3 regions of the Streptomyces sp. KPB2 genome follow, and region 3 is predicted to be linked to each of the others. Evidence: riboswitches for the same ligand, from Rfam matches in the RefSeq annotation. Region 3 holds a riboswitch; each other region holds the start of a gene.

Region 1 (6,001 bases), 2.3 Mb from region 3:
ACGTGGACCACGAGGACCGGCTTGGTGGGGACCGCGGCCGCCGCCGAGCGCAGCGCCTCGGCCAGTGCGGCGTCCCCGGCGGCGCCCTCCCCCACCGTGGGGATCGCGGTCACCACGACCGCGTCGCAGGTGTCGTCGGCCAGGGCCCTGGCCAGGGCGGCGTGGAAGTCGTCGGCCGACGCGGCGGTCGTCAGGTCCAGCGGGGGCTGCGGGCGCAGGCCCTCGGAGAGGCACGCGTCGTACGTGAGCAGTCCCAGGGACTCGGAGTTGCCGAGGATGGCCACCCGCGGTCCGGTCGGCAGCGGCTGGCGGGCGAGCAGCAGCCCCGCGTCGACCAGCTCCGTGATGGTGTCGACCCGGATCACGCCGGCCTGGCGCAGCAGCGCGGAGACCGTCGCGTGCGGCAGCCGTGTCGCCCGTACGGCGTGTCCCTGGGGTGCCACGCCGCCGTGCCGGGCGCCCTGCACGACGACCAGGGGCTTGGCCGCGGCGGTCCGCCGGGCGAGGCGGGTGAACTTGCGCGGGTTGCCGATGGACTCCAGGTACATCAGCGCGACGTCGGTGTCCGGGTCGTCGTACCAGTACTGCAGGACGTCGTTGCCCGAGACGTCGGCGCGGTTGCCGGAGGAGACGAAGGTGGAGACGCCGGTGTGGCCGGTGACCCCGCCGCCGCGCCGGTGCAGCCGGGACAGCAGGGCGATGCCGATGGCGCCGGACTGGGCGAACAGGCCGATCCGGCCGGGGCGCGGCATCTCGGGGGCGAGGGAGGCGTTGAGCCGCACGTCCGGGGAGGTGTTGACGATCCCGAAGGCATTGGGCCCGATGATCCGCATGCCGTACGTGCGCGCCTGACGCACGAGGGCCCGCTGCCGCTCACGGCCTTCGGGGCCGCTGTCGGCGTACCCGGCGGAGATCACCACGAGGCCCTGCACGCCGTGCTCGCCGCACTCGGTGACGACGTCGGGGACGTGCGCGGCGGGCACGGTGACGACGGCGAGGTCGACGGGCCCGTCGATGTCGCGCACGGAACGGCACGCCGGAACCCCGTCCAGGGTCTTCTGCTCCTCGGGAAACGCCCTGTTCACGGCGTACAGGCGGCCCGTGTAGCCGGCGTCCCGGATGTTGTCGAGGATGCTGCGGCCGACGCCGCCCGGGGCGCGGCCGGTGCCGACGACCGCGACCGAGCCGGGCTGCAGCAGCCGCTGGACGGAACGGGCCTCCGCGCGCTGCTCGCGCCCGTACTGCACGGCGAGCGAGCGGTCGGTGGGTTCGAGACCGAATTCCAGGCGGACCACGCCGTCCTCGAAGCTCCGCTTCTGGGTGTATCCGGCGTCCATGAAGACTTTGATCATCTTGGTGTTGGCGGGCAGCACCTCGGCGGCGAAGCGGCGGATGCCGCGCTCGCGGGCGACGGCGGCGATGTGCTCCAGGAGGGCGGAGGCGACGCCGCGTCCCTGGTGGGCGTCCTGGACGAGGAAGGCGACCTCGGCCTCGTCGGCAGGTGCGGTGGCGGGTGTTCCGCCGGCGCCGATCCGGTCGTAGCGTACGGTGGCGATGAACTCGCCGCCGATGGTGGCCGCGAGTCCCACCCGGTCCACAAAGTCGTGGTGCGTGAAGCGGTGGACGTCCTTGGCGGACAGGCGAGGGTACGGCGCGAAGAAGCGGTAGTACTTCGACTCGTCGGAGACCTGCTCGTAGAAGCTGACCAGGCGCTCGGCGTCATCAACGGTGATGGGGCGGACGCGCGCGGTGCCGCCGTCGCGCAGCACCACGTCGGCTTCCCAGTGGGCGGGGTACTCGTGCCGGTCCGACGAGGTCTGCATGGGCCCCAGACTACGGCTCGCGTACGACAACGGCGCGGGGCAGTCTGTGGACAACGGAATCCCGGACCGAGGCCGCGGTCCGGGCACCGCACGGGACGGCACACGCGGTCGTCCCGGCTTGCTTCACGATGTGGGAAACTGGTCTAGACAACATGGTCTAGACAACTTCAACCCCTCTGAACACCTGAAGGGCAGCATCACATGGCTGAGCGCCGCGTCAACGTCGGCTGGGCCGAGGGTCTCCACGCCCGCCCCGCCTCCATCTTCGTCCGAGCCGCCACGGCCACAGGCGTCCCGGTGACGATCGCCAAGGCCGACGGGTCCCCCGTCAACGCGGCCTCCATGCTGGCCGTCCTCGGCCTCGGCGCCCAGGGTGGCGAGGAGATCGTCCTCGCCTCCGACGCCGAGGGCGCGGAGGCCGCCCTGGACCGGCTGGCGAAGCTGGTCGCCGAGGGGCTCGAGGAGCTTCCCGAGACCGTCTGACGGACAAAGGAACAGCAGCACCGAAAGGCCCGCCGGTACCACCGGACGGGCCTTTCTCCTTTTCCGTTCCGAGCGCTGGAAAAGCGGTCCGGAATTCCCCGCCCCTTTCTACGGCACTTGTGTTACTTCGGCAGCACCGCCGTGTTTACGGAATGTTGCGCATTCCTCACGCGCTCCGTCCGCCCGCTGCCGGAGGCGAACCGCAGCCGGTACGCCGATGTCGACCGCTCGGTGTGCAGCGTCATGAGCGCCCGGGCGCGTTCGCTGTCGCCCCGGGCCACCGCGTCGACGATCGCGCCGTGCTCCGCCCAGTGTTGCACGGGTCCGGCCGGGGCCTCCTGGACGTACATCCAGGCGATCTTGTGGCGCAGTTGCGTCAGGAGTGCGGCCAGGGAGGGGCTGCCCGCCGCCCGGGCGAGGGTCTCGTGGAACCAGCCGCCCAGCGGGCGCAGATCCTCCCCGTCGCTCTGCCCGGCCCGCTCCTGGCCCAGCCTGACCAGGCCGCGCAACACCCTGAGGTGGGCCTCGGTGCGCCGCCGGGCGGCCCGGGAGGCACCGAGCGGCTCCAGGAGAGCGCGGGTCTCCAGCAGGTCGGCGGCCTCCTGCTCGGTCGGTTCCGCGACGCAGGCGCCCGCGTGCCGCCGGGTCACCACGAAGCCCTCCGCCTCCAGCGTGCGCAGGGCCTCGCGCACGGGGACGCGCGAGACGCCGTAGCGGCGGGCGAGGATTTCCTCGGTGAGCCGGCTCCCGCGTCCGTGGACGCCGGCGACGATGTCGTCCCGGATCGCCGTACACACAGAATGCGCCGGAATACGCATGACCGACCTCCGCCTTGATCCCTGAAACGTCGACGATGGACGCATGTTCAGCGACTCTAGGCCAATCAAGCGAATATGGAATGCGAAAAGCCCCGACTCAAGGAGGCGGGGCTTTTCGGATGCGGCCGTCAGACGTTCACGCCGTGCGAGCGGAGGTAGGCGACGGGGTCCATGTCCGAGCCGTATTCGGGGCTCGTGCGGGCCTCGAAGTGCAGGTGCGGTCCGGTGACGTTGCCGGTGGCCCCGGAGAGGCCGATCTGCTGGCCGGGCTCCACCGACTGGCCGACCGAGACGCCGATGGAGGACAGGTGCCCGTACTGCGTGTACGTGCCGTCGTGCATCTTGATCACGACCTGGTTGCCGTACGCCCCGCCCCAGCCGGCCTCGACGACGGTGCCGACGCCCACTGCGTGCACGGTCGTGCCGCTGGAGGCGTGGAAGTCGATCCCGGTGTGGCTGCCGGAGGACCACAGGGAGCTGCCGGCCTGGTAGGCGGTGGAGACGTAGGAGGCCGTGATCGGCGCGACGAAGGTGTTGAGGCGCTTGCGCTCCGCCTCCCGGGCGGCGCGCTCCTTGGCCTCGCGCGCCTCCTTGGCCGCCTCGGCCGCCCGCTCGCGGGCCGCTTCCCGGGCCGCCTCGCGGGCGGCGGCGTCCACGGCCGCCTGCTTCTGGGCGACGGCCTGGGCGTCGATCTCGTCGGCTACGGAGTCGCCGATGGTGACGACCGGGGTGAGCCCGCTCTGCTCCACCTCGGGCTCGGCGGCGAGCGCCGGAGCCGCGAGGGTGCCGACGACGCCGGTGGTGGCGAGGGCCGCGACTCCCGCCGCGCGGGCGGTGGTGCGGTGCACCCGACTGGGACGGCGGTGCTTCCCGGTGGCGCGCGTGAACGCCATGTAGAGGCTTGTCCTTTCCTTCCCTCTCGCCTACCGGGTTAGCTGACGGGTTCGGAGGTGGAAGGTCTCCTACGGACCCCCTCGCTGCGCGCGCGGGCGTCCGATTCACCCCAGGGACTGCGTTGGGTCCCCGGCTCCCCTGGCTCGCGCCGTACGGGGACTCGGCGATGACTGTCCGGTGCCGCGGGTGCGGCGCACTGCCTGACGAACAGCCCGGAAGACGCTAAACGCGGCTGTGTTCAATCCTCAAACGCAACAGGCTTTTTGTAGCGCACGCCACAGGGCAGACGGGCAGCCACTCCCCCAATCCGGACATACGGCGGCCCTGGTGACACTCCGGTCACCAGGGCCGCCCCACGCGCGTGCCGCTACTCGGCCGCCACCACGGTGACTTCACCGATGCCGAGGGCCTCGACGGGCTCCTTGATCTGCGCCGCGTCGCCGACGAGGACCGTCACGAGGCGGTCCACCGGGAAGGCGTTCACGACCGCCGCCGTGGCCTCCACGGTGCCCGTGGCGGCGAGTTGACGGTAGAGCGTCGCCTGGAAGTCGTCGGGCAGGTGCTGCTCGACCTGGTCGGCGAGCGTGTCCGCCACGGCCGCCGCCGTCTCGTACTTGAGCGGCGCCACACCCACCAGGTTCTGCACGGCCACGTCGCGCTCGGCGTCGGTGAGCCCCTCCGCGGCGAGCTTGCGCAGCACCGTCCACAGGTCCTCCAGGGCGGGACCGGTGTTGGGGGTGTCGACGGAGCCGCTGATGGCGAGCATCGCGGCGCCCGTGCCGTCCGGCGCGGACCGCAGGACCTGGCCGAACGCCCGTACGCCGTAGGTGTATCCCTTCTCCTCGCGCAGGACGCGGTCCAGGCGCGAGGTGAGGGTGCCGCCGAGGCAGTACGTGCCGAGCACCTGGGCGGGCCACACGCGGTCGTGCCGGTCGGCTCCGGTGCGGCCGATCAGCAGCTGCGTCTGGACGGCGCCGGGACGGTCCACGATGACGACCCTGCCCCGGTCGTCGGCGGTCACCGGGGGCACGGGGCGCGGCTCGGCGGCCGAACCGGTCCACGCGCCCAGGGTGTCGCCGAGCAGCGCGTCCAGGTCGACGCCGGTGAGGTCGCCGACGACCACCGCGGTGGCGGTGGCGGGGCGGACGTGCCGCTCGTAGAAGGCGCGTACGGCGGCCGAGTCGACGGCCGCGACGGTCTCCTCGGTGCCCTGGCGCGGGCGCGACATGCGCGAGTCGGCCGGGAACAGCTCCTTGGAGAGTTCCTTCGCGGCCCGGCGGGAGGGGTTGGCCAGCTCGTGCGGGATCTCGTCGAGCCGGTTGCGCACCAGCCGTTCGACCTCGCCGTCCGCGAAGGCGGGCGCCCTGAGGGCGTCGGCGAGCAGGCCGAGCGCCTTGGCCAGGCGCGAGGCGGGCACCTCCAGGCTCAGTCGGACACCGGGGTGGTCGGCGTGCGCGTCCAGGGTGGCGCCGCAGCGCTCCAGCTCGGCGGCGAAGTCCTCGGCGGAGTGCTTGTCGGTGCCCTCGGAGAAGGCGCGCGCCATGATGGTGGCGACGCCGTCGAGACCGGCCGGCTCGGCGTCCAGGGGCGCGTCGAGGAGCACCTCGACGGCGACGACCTGCTGGCCGGGGCGGTGGCAGCGCAGCACGGTGAGCCCGTTGTCGAGGCTGCCGCGCTCGGGGGCCGGGAAGGCCCACGGCTTGGGCTCGCCGGCCTGCGGCTGTGCGTGGAAGTCCATGGTGGCGAGCTCGGTCACTTGGCCGCCTCCTCGTTCTCGTCGGTGGCGTCGGTCGGGTCGGCGTCGGTCTCGTCGGCCGGGGCGGTGGGCTCGTAGACGAGCACCGCGCGGTTGTCGGGACGCAGGCGGGCCTTGGCGACCTCCTGGACCTCCTCGGCGGTCACCTCCAGCACCCGCTGCACGGCGGTGAGGGCGAGCTGCGGGTCGCCGAACAGGACGGCGTACCGGCACAGTTCGTCGGCGCG
Region 2 (6,001 bases), 3.3 Mb from region 3:
TCAACGACTACGAGGTCAAGGTGGCCAAACTGAAGGGGGAGTTCGTCTGGCACACACACGAGGACACCGACGAACTGTTCCTGGTCATCAGCGGACGGCTCAGGATCCAGCTCAGGGACGCCGAAGTGGTCCTGGAACCCGGCGAGTTGTTCGTGGTTCCCCGCGGGGTCGAGCACTGCCCCGTGGCGGACGAGGAGACCGCCATCCTGCTGTTCGAACCGACAGGAACACTCAACACCGGTGACACAGGCGGACCGATGACCAAGCCGGCCGAGATCCTCGACTGACGCGTGGCGCATGGGGCCGGGCATGTCGGGGCGGCGGGCGTTCCGGTGGCGCAGCAGCAGCGAACGTCACGCGGCGACGGTGGTATCCGGATCCCGTTCGTCACCAGGGAGACGCTCCAGCATCCGCAGCGTCTCCCCCGGCTCGTCCCCGACCGACATCACCGCTCACCCGCCCGCGAGGTCCAGATCCCCCCTGCTGGTCCCGGCCACTCCCTCGGCGATCCGGGGACGTCGCCACGGATGCGCGATCGGCTGGGACACCGTCCGCCACCAGGGCTCCAGCGGCAGCGTCCCGGCGGGCTCGAACGGTTCCCCCGGCCTGGGGAACGCCACCGCCTGGCCCGCCTCCCCGGCCGCGTCCCTCGTCCACTCCCCCGGCTCCGCCCACGCGTGCGGCGCCAGGTTGAAGGTGCCCCAGTGGATCGGCAGCAGGGTGCCGTGCGGGCGGCCGCCCTGGAGGTCGAGGTGGGCGCGGACGCCTTCCTCGGGGGTCATGTGGATGTCCGGCCAGAACTCGGCGTACGCCCCGAGCTGGATCATCGTGGCGTCGAACGGGCCGTGCGCGGCACCGACGTCGTGGAATCCGTCGAAGTAGCCGGTGTCGCCGCTGTGGTAGACGCGGTGCTCCTCCCCGGCGACGACCCAGGACGCCCAGAGGGTGTGCTGGGTGTTGCGCAGCCCGCGCCCGCAGAAGTGCCGGGCCGGGGTGGCGGTGAGGGTGAGGCCGCCGACGCGCGTCGACTCGTGCCAGTCCAGCTCACGCAGCCGACCGGGGGAGACACCCCAGTGTTCGAGGTGGGCGCCGACGCCGAGCGGCACGGCGAACACGGTGTCCGTGCGGGCCAGCGCCTTGATGGTCGGCATGTCCAGGTGGTCGTAGTGGTCGTGGGAGATGACGACGACGTCGACGGGGCCGAGGGCGGCCAGCGGCAGCGGGACCGGGTGCAGGCGCTTGGGGCCGGCGAAGGGGACCGGGGAGCAGCGCTCTCCCCACACGGGGTCGAAGAGCACGCGCTGCCCGTCGATCTCGGCGAGCACACTGGAGTGGCCCATCCAGGTCAGCCGGAGTCCGGTGGCGGGCGGCTTGGCGATGTCGGCCAGGGTGGTGGCGTGCACCGGGACGGAGCCCCGCGGGGACCGGCCCAGCCGCGCCTGCTTGTCGAAGTAGATCTTGGCGAATTCGGTGGCCGAGCCGGACGGCCGGGTCCGGGCGGGGCCGCCGGGGTTCTGGAAGACGCCGTCGCGGAAGTGCGGGGACCTGCGGATGCGCGCCATCCGCTCGCCACCCGGGTCCGCGCCGAAGGCCGCGGGCCGCGGCACGCTGAACCCGGGACTCGGGGAACGGAAAGCGGCCACGGTACCTCCAGGTGGAGCGGTCAGGCTCTCGTCTTGTTCGTCTTCGTCTCGTCCTACGTCACCTCGAACGACGGACGCCACATCCGTGTTCCCGGTCCCCTGCGAACCGGCAGGGCGTCACGGCACGTCGGGGGCCTGTATAGGGTGACGTGCGTGGGGAGAGTCCGGTTGAGCGCCGCGAGGAGCTGCTGCGCGCTGCCGTCGAGCAGATATCGGCCCGGGGCGTGGCGGCGCTGCGGATCGCCGACGTGGCCGCCGCGCTCGGTGTCAGCAACGCCCTGGTGCTCTATCACTTCTCCACCAAGGAACGGCTGGTCGCCGCCGCGTTCACGCATGCCGCCGAGGCCGATCTCGCCCATCTGCACAAGCTGCTCGCCCGTCGCACGACGGCGCTGCGCCGCCTGCGGACGGCCGTGCGGTGGTACGCGCCGACCGGTCAGGCCAAAGGCTGGCGGCTGTGGATCGAGGGCTGGGCGGCGGCGCCGCGCGAGCCCGCGCTGCGGGAGGTCACGCGCGAGCTGGACCGGCAGTGGAAGGCGGCGCTCGCCGAGGTCATCGCCGAGGGCGTGGCCGCCGGCGAGTTCTCCTGCCCCGAGCCGGATGCCGCCGCGCTGCGGCTGACGGCGTTGCTGGACGGGCTGGCGGTGCAGCTCACGTCGTACACGGGCACGGTGTCGCGGGCCCGGGCACAGGAGTGGGTGGACGAGGCGCTGGCCCGGGAGCTGGGCCTGGAGCGGGCGGCCCTGATGCCCGCACGACGTTAGGGGCTGTCGTACGGGCACCGGGCGCCCGGTCCCGCCTCAGGCCACCGAGGCGATCCGCGTCTTGATGTCGTCCGGCGACAGCGTTCCCTTGGCCGTCACGTGGTCGCCCGACGACTCGCCGCGCAGCCGGCGTCCGATCCACGGGACCAGGTACTCGCGCGCCCAGTGCACGTCGTCGCGCCGCACGTCGAGCGTGCCGCGGGGCGGCAGGGGCGGCCAGGGCTGGTCGGGGTCGGCCGGGACGCGCAGGCCGAGGGCCTGTCCGGCGCGCAGCGCCACGCGGGTGTGGCCCTCCGGCGACAGGTGCAGCCGGTCGGCGTCCCACGCCCTGCGGTCCTGGACGCTGCGGAGCGACCACAGGTCGAGCACCGGGCAGCCGTAGCGGTCGGCGATGGCGCGCACGTGCCCGTTGTACGTGGCGATCTTGCCCCGCAGGTGCTTGAGGACGGGCACCCCGCGGGTGTCGAACCCGGTGGTCACCAGGACGGTGCCGGCCGCGGCGGTCAGCGCGGCCACCGCCAGTTCGAACCGCTCGGCGACCTCGTCGGGGTCGGTGCCGGGCCGGATGATGTCGTTGCCGCCCGCCGCGAAGGAGACCAGGTCCGGCGCGAGGGCGACGACCCTGGGGACCTGTTCCGCCACGATCTGGTCGAGGAGCCTGCCGCGCACGGCGAGGTTCGTGTACGTGAAGTCGCCCTCGGGGCGCCGGTCCGCGAGCAGTACGGCCAGTCGGTCGGCCCAGCCGACGAACGCCCCGTCGGGGCCGGGATCGCCGACGCCCTCGGTGAAGCTGTCCCCCACCGCCACGTACGACCCGATCACTGCTCTGCTGTCACTCTTCGAATCGTCTGCCACGTCGGCCCATGATTCACCTTGGAATGTGACCTACGCGACCGTAGGAAGGGGTTGACGGGCGGTGAGAAAGGCCACGCCTAAAGTGTTCGTCAATTCCGGAATACGCCGAGGTCCGGACACATCGAGGTCCGGACACCCCGAAGTCCGGACACGCCGAAGGCCGGACCCGGGGATCGGGGTCCGGCCTTCGGGGTGCGGAGGCCGCGCGGAACCGGTCGTCAGACGGAGACGCCGTGCGAGCGCAGGAACGCGAGCGGGTCGATGTCCGAGCCGTAGTCCGGCGTGGTGCGGATCTCGAAGTGCAGGTGCGGGCCGGTCACGTTGCCGGTGGCGCCGGAGAGGCCGACCTGCTGACCCGTCGTCACCGTCTGACCGGCGGAGACGGAGAGCGAGGAGAGGTGGGCGTACTGGGCGTAGTGGCCCTCGTCGAGCTTGATGACGACCTGGTTGCCGTACGCGCCGCCCCAGCCGGCGGAGACGACGGTGCCCGCGCCGACGGCCTTCAGCGAGGTGCCGGTCGGAACGACGAAGTCGGTACCGGTGTGGTAGCCGCTGGACCACATGCTGCCGGACTGGTGGTAGGGGGTGCCGACGGTGCCGCCCGCGACGGGGGAGGTGTAACCGCTGGTGGTGCCCGCGGACTGGGTCCCGGTGTCCGAGGACTCCGTGGACTCCGTGGCAGCGGTCTTCGCGGTGTCCGCCGACTTCTGGGCCGGCTTCTGCGACTGCGCGGAGGACGGCGCCGAGGACTTGGCGGCCTGGCCGGCGATCGAGAGCTCGAGGCCCGGGTGGATCAGCGACGGGTCGGAGCCGACGGCCTCGCGGTTGTCCGCGTAGAGCTTCTTCCAGCCGCCGTCGACGTGCTGCTCGTCGGCGATCTTCGAAAGGTAGTCACCGCTCTTCACGGTGTACGTGCGGGATTCCGCGTTCTTGTCGGAGCCGTTCGCGGCGGCCTTCTTGGCCGACGCCGGAACGGACTGCACGGCCTGCCCGGAAACGGAGTGCGCCGGGGCGGCATTGGCGGAGGCGGCACCCATCAGCGGGAGCGCGAGCGCGGCGCCACCGGTTCCGGCGACGGCGATGGTGCGGGTCAGGCGCATGGCCCTGGTACGGCGGTGCTTACCCTTCGCGGGCATGGCGAATTCCTCTCCGGCGCCTGCGAGGTGAGCTGTCGGGTGCGGGCTGGAGATGCCCGGCCGCGCCGAAACGCGGCTTTACCCCAAGCCGTTCCGGGAACCGGAACAGGCAGTTCTACCTGTGGGTCCCCCGCTCCTGCCGTGTACGGGTGGTGGATGAGTGCGGGCTCCGGTCGGCGGCAGGATTAGGCGTCCGTCCGGATCGGTGGTGAACGTAAGGGACCAAGACGCACAGGGACAAGCGAGAGGTTCCGGCGACAGCTGTTTCTATTGATCCATTACGGGAAAACCCGGTAACCCTGCGTCGATTTCCCTCGCACCGCTTTTCCTGAATTCCCTTGAGAACGGGCCGGATTACGTGAACATGACGGGCAACGCTCGGTCACGGATATGACGCTGCTCACGCGCCCCTTACCCACCTTCCGCCATTTCAGGGCCAGTTATCACCAATCCTCCAATTCGGACAGAAGGCCCTTTCCGGTCCGCAATACCCCTGCCGGAACGGCTTTCGCGCACCGGCCATGCCGTATCGTCGAATGGCGCCCGCCGGCGAGCAGCGGCGGCGGGGCGGAGTGGGAGGAGCCCCCGTGACGCAGCAGGTCCCGTCGACCGAACCCGAGCTGACCGGTGTGCGCAACTTCCGGGACGTGGGCGGACTGCCGACCGTGGACGGCCGGCGGGTGCGGCAGGGGGTGCTGTTCCGCAGCGGCCACCTGGCTCATGCCACCGGGGAGGACGCCGCGTTCCTCGCCTCGCTGGGCCTGCACACGATCTTCGACTTCCGCAACGCGGCCGACCAGAAGCTCGACGGCGCGGACGTCGAGCTGCCGGGCGTGCGCAATGTGAACCTGCCGCTGAGCGATCCGGCCGACGGCGCCGAGTTCTGGAAGATGGTCCGGGACGGAGACCTCGACCAGCTGCACGGGATCCTCGGCGACGGCAAGGGCGCCCGGCGCATGATCTCCTCCTACCGCGCGATGGTCACGGAGCGCACCTCGGAGCACTCCCGGATCCTGCACGCGCTCGCCGAGGACAGCGTCCCGGCGCTGATGCACTGCGCGGCCGGCAAGGACCGCGCCGGTCTGTCGATCGCGATCACCCTGCTCGCCCTGGGCGTCGAGCGCGAGGCCGTCGTCGAGGACTACCTGAAGTCGAACGCCGCGCACCGCCGCTACAAGGTGCGCCGCAGCAGCACCGCCGCCTCCGCCTACTCCCCCGAGGTCATGGAGCTGCTCAGCCCGCTGTTCGACGCGCGCGCCGAGTACCTGGCGGCGGCCTTCGAGACGATCGAGGAGACGTGGGGCGGAGTCGACGCCTATCTGGAGAAGGGGCTGGGGCTCGGCGCCGGGACCCGGGAGCGGCTGCGCGAGCGGATGGTGGACTGAGCCACCCGCTCGCGGACGGGCTACTTGGCGCCCACCTCGAACAGCAGGTAGAGGAAGCCGCCGAAGACGTGCCCCAGGGCGATGTAGATGACCAGGCGCACCCACAGGGCGCGCGGGAACTTGTCCTCGATGGCACTCATGGCGTCTCTCCAGGGGTCGGGCCGAGGCACAGCGCGGCCGTCGGGCTCTGCAGCAGGGTGTGGACGAAGAGCAGCTCG
Region 3 (6,001 bases):
CCGGCGGCGGAGATACCGATGTGCATTCCGGTCCCGGGATGACGTACAGTGGTGAACACAACGACGCGGGGTGGAGCAGCTCGGTAGCTCGCTGGGCTCATAACCCAGAGGTCGCAGGTTCAAATCCTGTCCCCGCTACTGAAGGCCGAGGGCCGGAATCCGAAAGGGTTCCGGCCCTCGGTGCGTCTCGGGACGCACCGAGGGCGTCCCGTATCCCCGTGTCATCCGGTCGGCCCCTCACCGCTCGCCGCCCGCCCCCGCTCCCGGAAACCTGGACTCCTGGACGGTGAGCGGCGCGCGGACGCGCGGGGTGGCGGGAGACGAGTGGTGCGGCCAGGTGACGTGGACGACGAGGGAGCGGCCGCCAGAGCCGGTGGCCGGCTCCCCGGCGATCCCGTTCCCGACCCGGGCCTCGGGGACGAGGAGCCGCCCGCCGGGCCGCCGCCGCGCAGCCGGACCGCGTACGGGCGCGCCTTCGTGCACGCGCTCCCCGTGCTGCTGATCGTCGTCGCCATCCTGTACGACATCCTCACCCCGAGGTACTTCACCGCCGGCCCCCTCTACACGGCCGCGCCCCTGATCGCCGCCCCGCTCTACTCGCGGCGCGGCACGGCGCTCACCGGTGTCGCCGTGGTCGTCTCGGTCATCGGGCTGCAGCTGGGCAAGGGCGTCATCCACTACGTCGACTCCCTCACCGAGCTGATCACCATCGCGACGGTCGCCGTGCTCGCCGTCCTCGTGAACGGCATGGTGCGGCGCAGCAGCGAGCGTCTCGTCTCCGTCCGCGAGATCGCCGAGGCCGCCCAGCGCGCCGTGCTGCCCGAACCCGCCGAGCGCATCGCGGGTTTCGAGATCGCCGTCTGCTACGAGGCCGCGCAGGCCGACGCGTTCATCGGCGGCGACCTGTACGCGGTGCAGGACTCCGCCCGCGGCGTCCGGCTCATCGTCGGCGACGTGCGCGGCAAGGGCATGGGCGCGGTCGCCGCCGTCGCCGTCGTGATCGGAGCGTTCCGGGAGGCCGCCGAGCAGGAGGCGACGCTGGAGGCGGTGGCGCAGCGGCTGGAGCGGGCGCTGGCGCGCGAGGGCACCCGGCGGGACGGACTGGACGCCTTCGAGGGTTTCACCACCGCCGTCCTCGCCGAACTCCCGCACGGCGACGGGACCGTACGCATCGTCAACCGCGGCCATCCGCCGCCCCTGCTGCTCTACGCCGACGGCACCCTGGGCGCCCTGCCCGCCCGCGAGTCGGCGCTGCCGCTCGGCATGGGCGAGCTGGGCGTCTGGCCCGACCGGGCGGAGGAGGCCGCCTTCCCCGGTGGGGCCACTCTGCTGCTGTACACCGACGGGCTGACCGAAGCCCGGGACGCCGGAGGCGAGTTCTACGATCCGCAGACGCGGCTGGCCGGCCGCGTCTTCCGGCATCCGGCGACCCTGCTCGACACCCTCGCCGAGGACGTGCGCCGGCACTCCGGGGGCGGCATGGCGGACGACATGGCGCTGCTGGCCGTACGGCGCCCCGGGCACGACGACCATGATCATTGTCACGAGCCGTGACAGCGCGACCCCCCTCCGCATAACAACTGATACACCGTCAGAAGAAAGTGGCGCGAAGGGGAATACTGAGAGCGAGTCAACTCGTCCGGATTTCACCGGTCATGAGGGGTGCGTCCCGGCCGTTTCCGTTAATGATCAAGCGGAACGGCTTGGAATCCGAGCCTCGCGTCTATTAACGTTCGATAACGCAGCGCGGTCGTCCCAGCCGTCACAGAAGGCGGCTCCGTGCGCACGCGCCGAATCCCGCAAGGGAACCGGGGAACCACCACATTGGGGTGAATCGGGCGTATGACGCCGTGGAAACGCGGTCGGCACACACCCGTAGGAGACCTTCCTGCTCCGAACCCGTCAGCTAACCCGGTAGGCGAGAAGGAAGGAAAGGAGTACGCCCACGTGGCGTCCAACCGGCCTGCCCCCGAGGCCCCGTTCGTGCCCACCGGGCACGGCACCGACACCTTCGGCTACGACGCCCCCCGCGCCGAAGAGGGCCCCTGGGAGGAGTGGAACCCCACCGCGGAGTCCATCCGCCCCGTGCGCGGCCGGCACCGCGTCGCCAAGCAGCGCGGCGGGCTCGCCCGCAGCTCCACCGTCCTCGGCGTCGGTGTCATAGCCGCAGTCGGCGCGGGCGGCATGGCCAGCGCGCAGACCGGCAAGCCGCCGGTGTCCATCTCCATGCCGGACCTGCCGAACGTCGGCTCGCTCATGCCCGGCGGCGACGAGGAGTCGGAGCCCGAGGGTTCCGCCACCCCGCTCAGCGGCATCACCCAGGCCGTCGCCGCGGACACCGGGGCGGACGCGGGTTCCGCCGGCGCCGGCGAGTCGCTGCGGGCCCGGATCATGGCGCAGGCCGAGCAGCAGCAGGCCCAGGTCGAGACCAAGGCCGCCGCCGAAGCGCAGGCCGCCGCCGAGAAGAAGGCCGCGGAAGCCGCCGCCAAGGCGGAGAAGGAGGCCGAGGAGAAGGCCGCCGCCGCCAAGAAGAAGGCGGAGGAGGAGGCCGCGAAGAAGGCCGAGGCCGAGCGGCTCGCCAAGCTGGCCAAGCAGTTCACGCTGCCGACCTCCTCGTACACGATCTCCTCCACCTTCAACCAGGCCGGCTCCCTGTGGGCCTCCGGTCACCACACCGGCCTCGACTTCGCCGCCCCCACGGGCACGCTGCTCAAGGCGGTGCACAGCGGCACCATCACGTCGGCCGGCTGGGACGGGTCGTACGGCTACAAGACCGTGCTCACCCTCGACGACGGCACCGAGCTCTGGTACGCGCACCAGTCCTCGATCAACGTCAGCGTCGGCCAGAAGGTCACCACCGGTGACGTCATCGGCCGCGTCGGCGCCACCGGCAACGTCACCGGTGCCCACCTCCACCTCGAGGTGCACACCGCCGACGGCTCCGGCATCGACCCGATGGCCTGGCTGCAGAGCAAGGGCCTCACCCCCTGAGGCTCCCTGAGCCTTCACGCTTCCCGCCCCGCTGAACCCCGGCGGTCCTGACGGCAACCCCCCGACGTCAGGGCTGCCGGTTCGCGGTCGTTTTGCGGGGTTTTTGCGTGCGTCCGGAATGGTCCGCTCCAGTACGGTCGTTGATCCTCCACATGACTTCTCTGCGCAAGCTCGGCTCCTCCGACCTCGAGGTCTTCCCCCTGGCCCTCGGCGGCAACGTCTTCGGCTGGACCGCGGACCAGGACACCTCCTTCGCCGTCCTCGACGCCTACACGGCGGCGGGCGGCAACTTCGTCGACACCGCCGACTCCTACTCCGCCTGGGTCGACGGCAACAGCGGTGGCGAGTCCGAGACCGTCCTCGGCAAGTGGCTCGCCTCCCGCGGCAACCGTGACGACGTCGTCCTCGCCACCAAGGTCAGCCAGCACCCCGAATACCCCGGCCTGTCCGCCGCGAACATCAAGGCCGCGGCCGACGCCTCGCTGCGCCGCCTGGGCACCGACCGGATCGACCTCTACTACACCCACTTCGACAAGCCCGAGGTGCCGGTCGAGGAGATCATCGGCGCCCTCGACGAGCTGGTGAGGGCCGGCAAGGTGCGGCACATCGCCGCCTCCAACATCTCCGCCGAGCGGCTCGCGGCGTCCCTGGAGTTCTCCGAGCGTGAGCGCCTGGCCCGGTACGTCGCTCTCCAGCCGCACTACAACCTGGTCTCCCGCGACACCTACGAGGGCGAACTGAGCGACCTCGCCGAGCGGGCCGGTCTCGCGGCGGTGCCGTACTACGCGCTCGCGGCCGGCTTCCTCACCGGCAAGTACCGGCCGGGCACCGCCGTGGACAGCCCGCGGGCGGGCGGCGCGGCCAAGCACCTGGAGACCGAGCGCGGGCGCCGGGTGCTCGCCGCCCTGGACGAGATCGCCGAGGCCCACGGCGTGCCCGTCGCCACGGTGGCCCTCGCCTGGCTGGCCGGCCGGCCGACGGTGGCGGCGCCGATCGCCTCCGCGCGCACGGTCGAGCAACTGCCCGCGCTGCTGGGCGTGGCCGAGCTGAACCTGACGCAGGACGAGGCGGAGCGGCTCACGCGGGCGTCCGCCTGAGCGGGGTGCGCGGACCCTACGGCCCGTAGGGGCGGGGCGGCGGGTACTGCGGCGTGCAGGGCAGCTGCGGGGTGGGCGGCGCGTACGGATGGTGCGACGGGGGCGGACCGTACGGCCCGTACGGGGCGGGCGCCGGCGCGGACCCGTACGGGCCGGGCACCCCGTACCCGTACACCCACGGCGGGACCGGCCGCGGCACCGGCGGTGCCGTGACCCGGGCCGCGTACTCCAGCGCCGGACGGGCCGCGCCCCGCAGCCGCCACAGGGCGTCCAGCAGCTCCCGCTCGCGTACGGCGAAGTCGGCGCCCGCCCTGCCCCGGCGCCCGCGCTGCCGCAGGAACGCCACCGAGGTCGCGCAGGCCTCGTACCGCGCCACCGCCCGCGCCCCCTGCTTCCCGGCGTGCCGGCGGGCGTACTGCCGGGCGACGCGGCGGGCCCGCATCGAGCCGAGCGCGTACGGCTCCGCGGGCGTCAGCCACCCGGCGACGACGTACGCGGGCAGCTCGGCCCGTACGGTGCCCAGTTCGCGCTGCCGGGTCCAGATCACCAGCCAGGTCAGCAGGCCGAACGACGGCACCATGAACGCCGCGTACACCGCGAAGAAGCCGTACTCGCCGAACGCGGCCGAGCCGTTCCACAGGGCGTGCATGCCCATCGCGAGCAGCAGTCCGCCGAGGGGCAGCAGGGACCGGCGCAGGCGGTGCCGGCCCGCGGAGAGGGCGGCGATGCCGAAACCGATGCCGGTGAGCACGGTGAACAGCGGGTGCGCGAACGGCGACATCACGACGCGGACGAAGAAGGTCGCCGCGGTGACGGAGGCGATGCCGCTGTCGCCGGTCAACTGGTCGGTGCCGAAGGCGGTGCCCAGATAGAGGATGTTCTCGGTGAAGGCGAAGCCGGTGGCGGTGACCCCGGCGACGACCACGCCGTCGACGAGGCCGGTGAAGTCCCGTCGGCGGAAGAGGAAGACCAGGAGGACGGCGGCGGCCTTGGCCGACTCCTCGACGACCGGGGCTATCACCGTGGCGCCCCAGGTGTCCGCGCCGGTCGGGTCGGCGGTCGCGGTCGCTATCCACCGGGTCGCGAAGCTGTTGGCGACGATCGCTATCAGCGCCGCCGCGCAGGCACCCCAGGCGAAACAGAACAGCAGGTTCCGCCAGGGGCCGGGGTCGACCCGGTCCAGCCAGCGGAACGCGGCTATGAGCAGCGGTACGGGCAGGACGGCGAGACCGAGTCCCACCAGGAACCCCTGTGTGCCGGTCTGTTCGCGCACCAGGGCGAGGATCACCAGGCCGGAGAGCGCCAGCAGGGTGATCAGCGCGGCGTAGCGGACCCAGGGGCGCTGCCACCAGTGCGTATGCCGGTGCACGGGGGTCGGATACGGGGGACAGGTGGCCACGGCATGGACCCTAACCGGTGGGGGGCAGCTCCTTGTGCGGTACGCGGCGGAAGAGCAGGTCGTTCACCACATGTCCCTTGTCCAGTCCCTGCCCCTCGAAACGGGTCAGCGGCCGGTGCTCGGGACGCGGCGCGAATCCGCCGCCGGGCACGGTGTTCTCGAAGTCGGGGTGCGCGGTGAGCACCTCGAGCATCTGCTCGGCGTACGGCTCCCAGTCGGTGGCGCAGTGCAGCACCGCCCCCGGGGCGAGCCGGGTCGCGGCCAGGGACAGGAACTCCGGCTGGATCAGCCGGCGCTTGTGGTGCCGCTTCTTCGGCCACGGGTCGGGGAAGTAGACGCGCAGCCCGGCGAGGGAGTCGGGGGCGAGCATCTCGCGCAGGAGGATGATCGCGTCGCCGTTGCCCACCCGGATGTTGGACAGCTCCTCCCGTTCGGCGAGAGCGAGCAGGTTGCCCTGGCCCGGGGTGTGGACGTCGACGGCGAGGATGTTGGTGGCCGGGTCGGCGGCGGCCAT

Evidence for each region. A riboswitch is a leader RNA that binds a small molecule or an ion and turns the genes downstream of it on or off. The one in region 3 is predicted to bind cyclic di-AMP.
Region 1: it holds a riboswitch for cyclic di-AMP, as region 3 does, so the genes downstream of both, D1J63_RS08955 (M23 family metallopeptidase) here and D1J63_RS19455 (M23 family metallopeptidase) in region 3, are expected to answer to the same signal.
Region 2: it holds a riboswitch for cyclic di-AMP, as region 3 does, so the genes downstream of both, D1J63_RS04480 (M23 family metallopeptidase) here and D1J63_RS19455 (M23 family metallopeptidase) in region 3, are expected to answer to the same signal.

Annotation. Positions count from the first base shown of each region.
Region 1 is NZ_CP034353.1:2,080,438-2,086,438, forward strand. Features, by position in the region: gene D1J63_RS08935 (bifunctional GNAT family N-acetyltransferase/acetate--CoA ligase family protein) at 1-1,823, opposite strand, end outside; gene D1J63_RS08945 (HPr family phosphocarrier protein) at 2,025-2,306, shown strand; gene D1J63_RS08950 (GntR family transcriptional regulator) at 2,429-3,124, opposite strand; gene D1J63_RS08955 (M23 family metallopeptidase) at 3,253-4,017, opposite strand; cyclic di-AMP (ydaO/yuaA leader) riboswitch at 4,030-4,194, opposite strand; gene D1J63_RS08960 (pitrilysin family protein) at 4,386-5,774, opposite strand; gene D1J63_RS08965 (pitrilysin family protein) at 5,771-6,001, opposite strand, start outside.
Region 2 is NZ_CP034353.1:1,004,668-1,010,668, forward strand. Features, by position in the region: gene D1J63_RS04460 (cupin domain-containing protein) at 1-287, shown strand, start outside; gene D1J63_RS04465 (MBL fold metallo-hydrolase) at 453-1,643, opposite strand; gene D1J63_RS04470 (TetR/AcrR family transcriptional regulator) at 1,793-2,407, shown strand; gene D1J63_RS04475 (SGNH/GDSL hydrolase family protein) at 2,444-3,229, opposite strand; gene D1J63_RS04480 (M23 family metallopeptidase) at 3,481-4,398, opposite strand; cyclic di-AMP (ydaO/yuaA leader) riboswitch at 4,403-4,560, opposite strand; gene D1J63_RS04485 (tyrosine-protein phosphatase) at 4,986-5,783, shown strand; gene D1J63_RS04490 (DUF6126 family protein) at 5,804-5,923, opposite strand; gene D1J63_RS04495 (XRE family transcriptional regulator) at 5,920-6,001, opposite strand, start outside.
Region 3 is NZ_CP034353.1:4,352,060-4,358,060, forward strand. Features, by position in the region: tRNA gene D1J63_RS19445 (tRNA-Met) at 65-138, shown strand; gene D1J63_RS19450 (PP2C family protein-serine/threonine phosphatase) at 343-1,554, shown strand; cyclic di-AMP (ydaO/yuaA leader) riboswitch at 1,779-1,936, shown strand; gene D1J63_RS19455 (M23 family metallopeptidase) at 1,948-2,991, shown strand; gene D1J63_RS19460 (aldo/keto reductase) at 3,144-4,088, shown strand; gene D1J63_RS19465 (PrsW family intramembrane metalloprotease) at 4,105-5,487, opposite strand; gene trmB (tRNA (guanosine(46)-N7)-methyltransferase TrmB) at 5,498-6,001, opposite strand, start outside.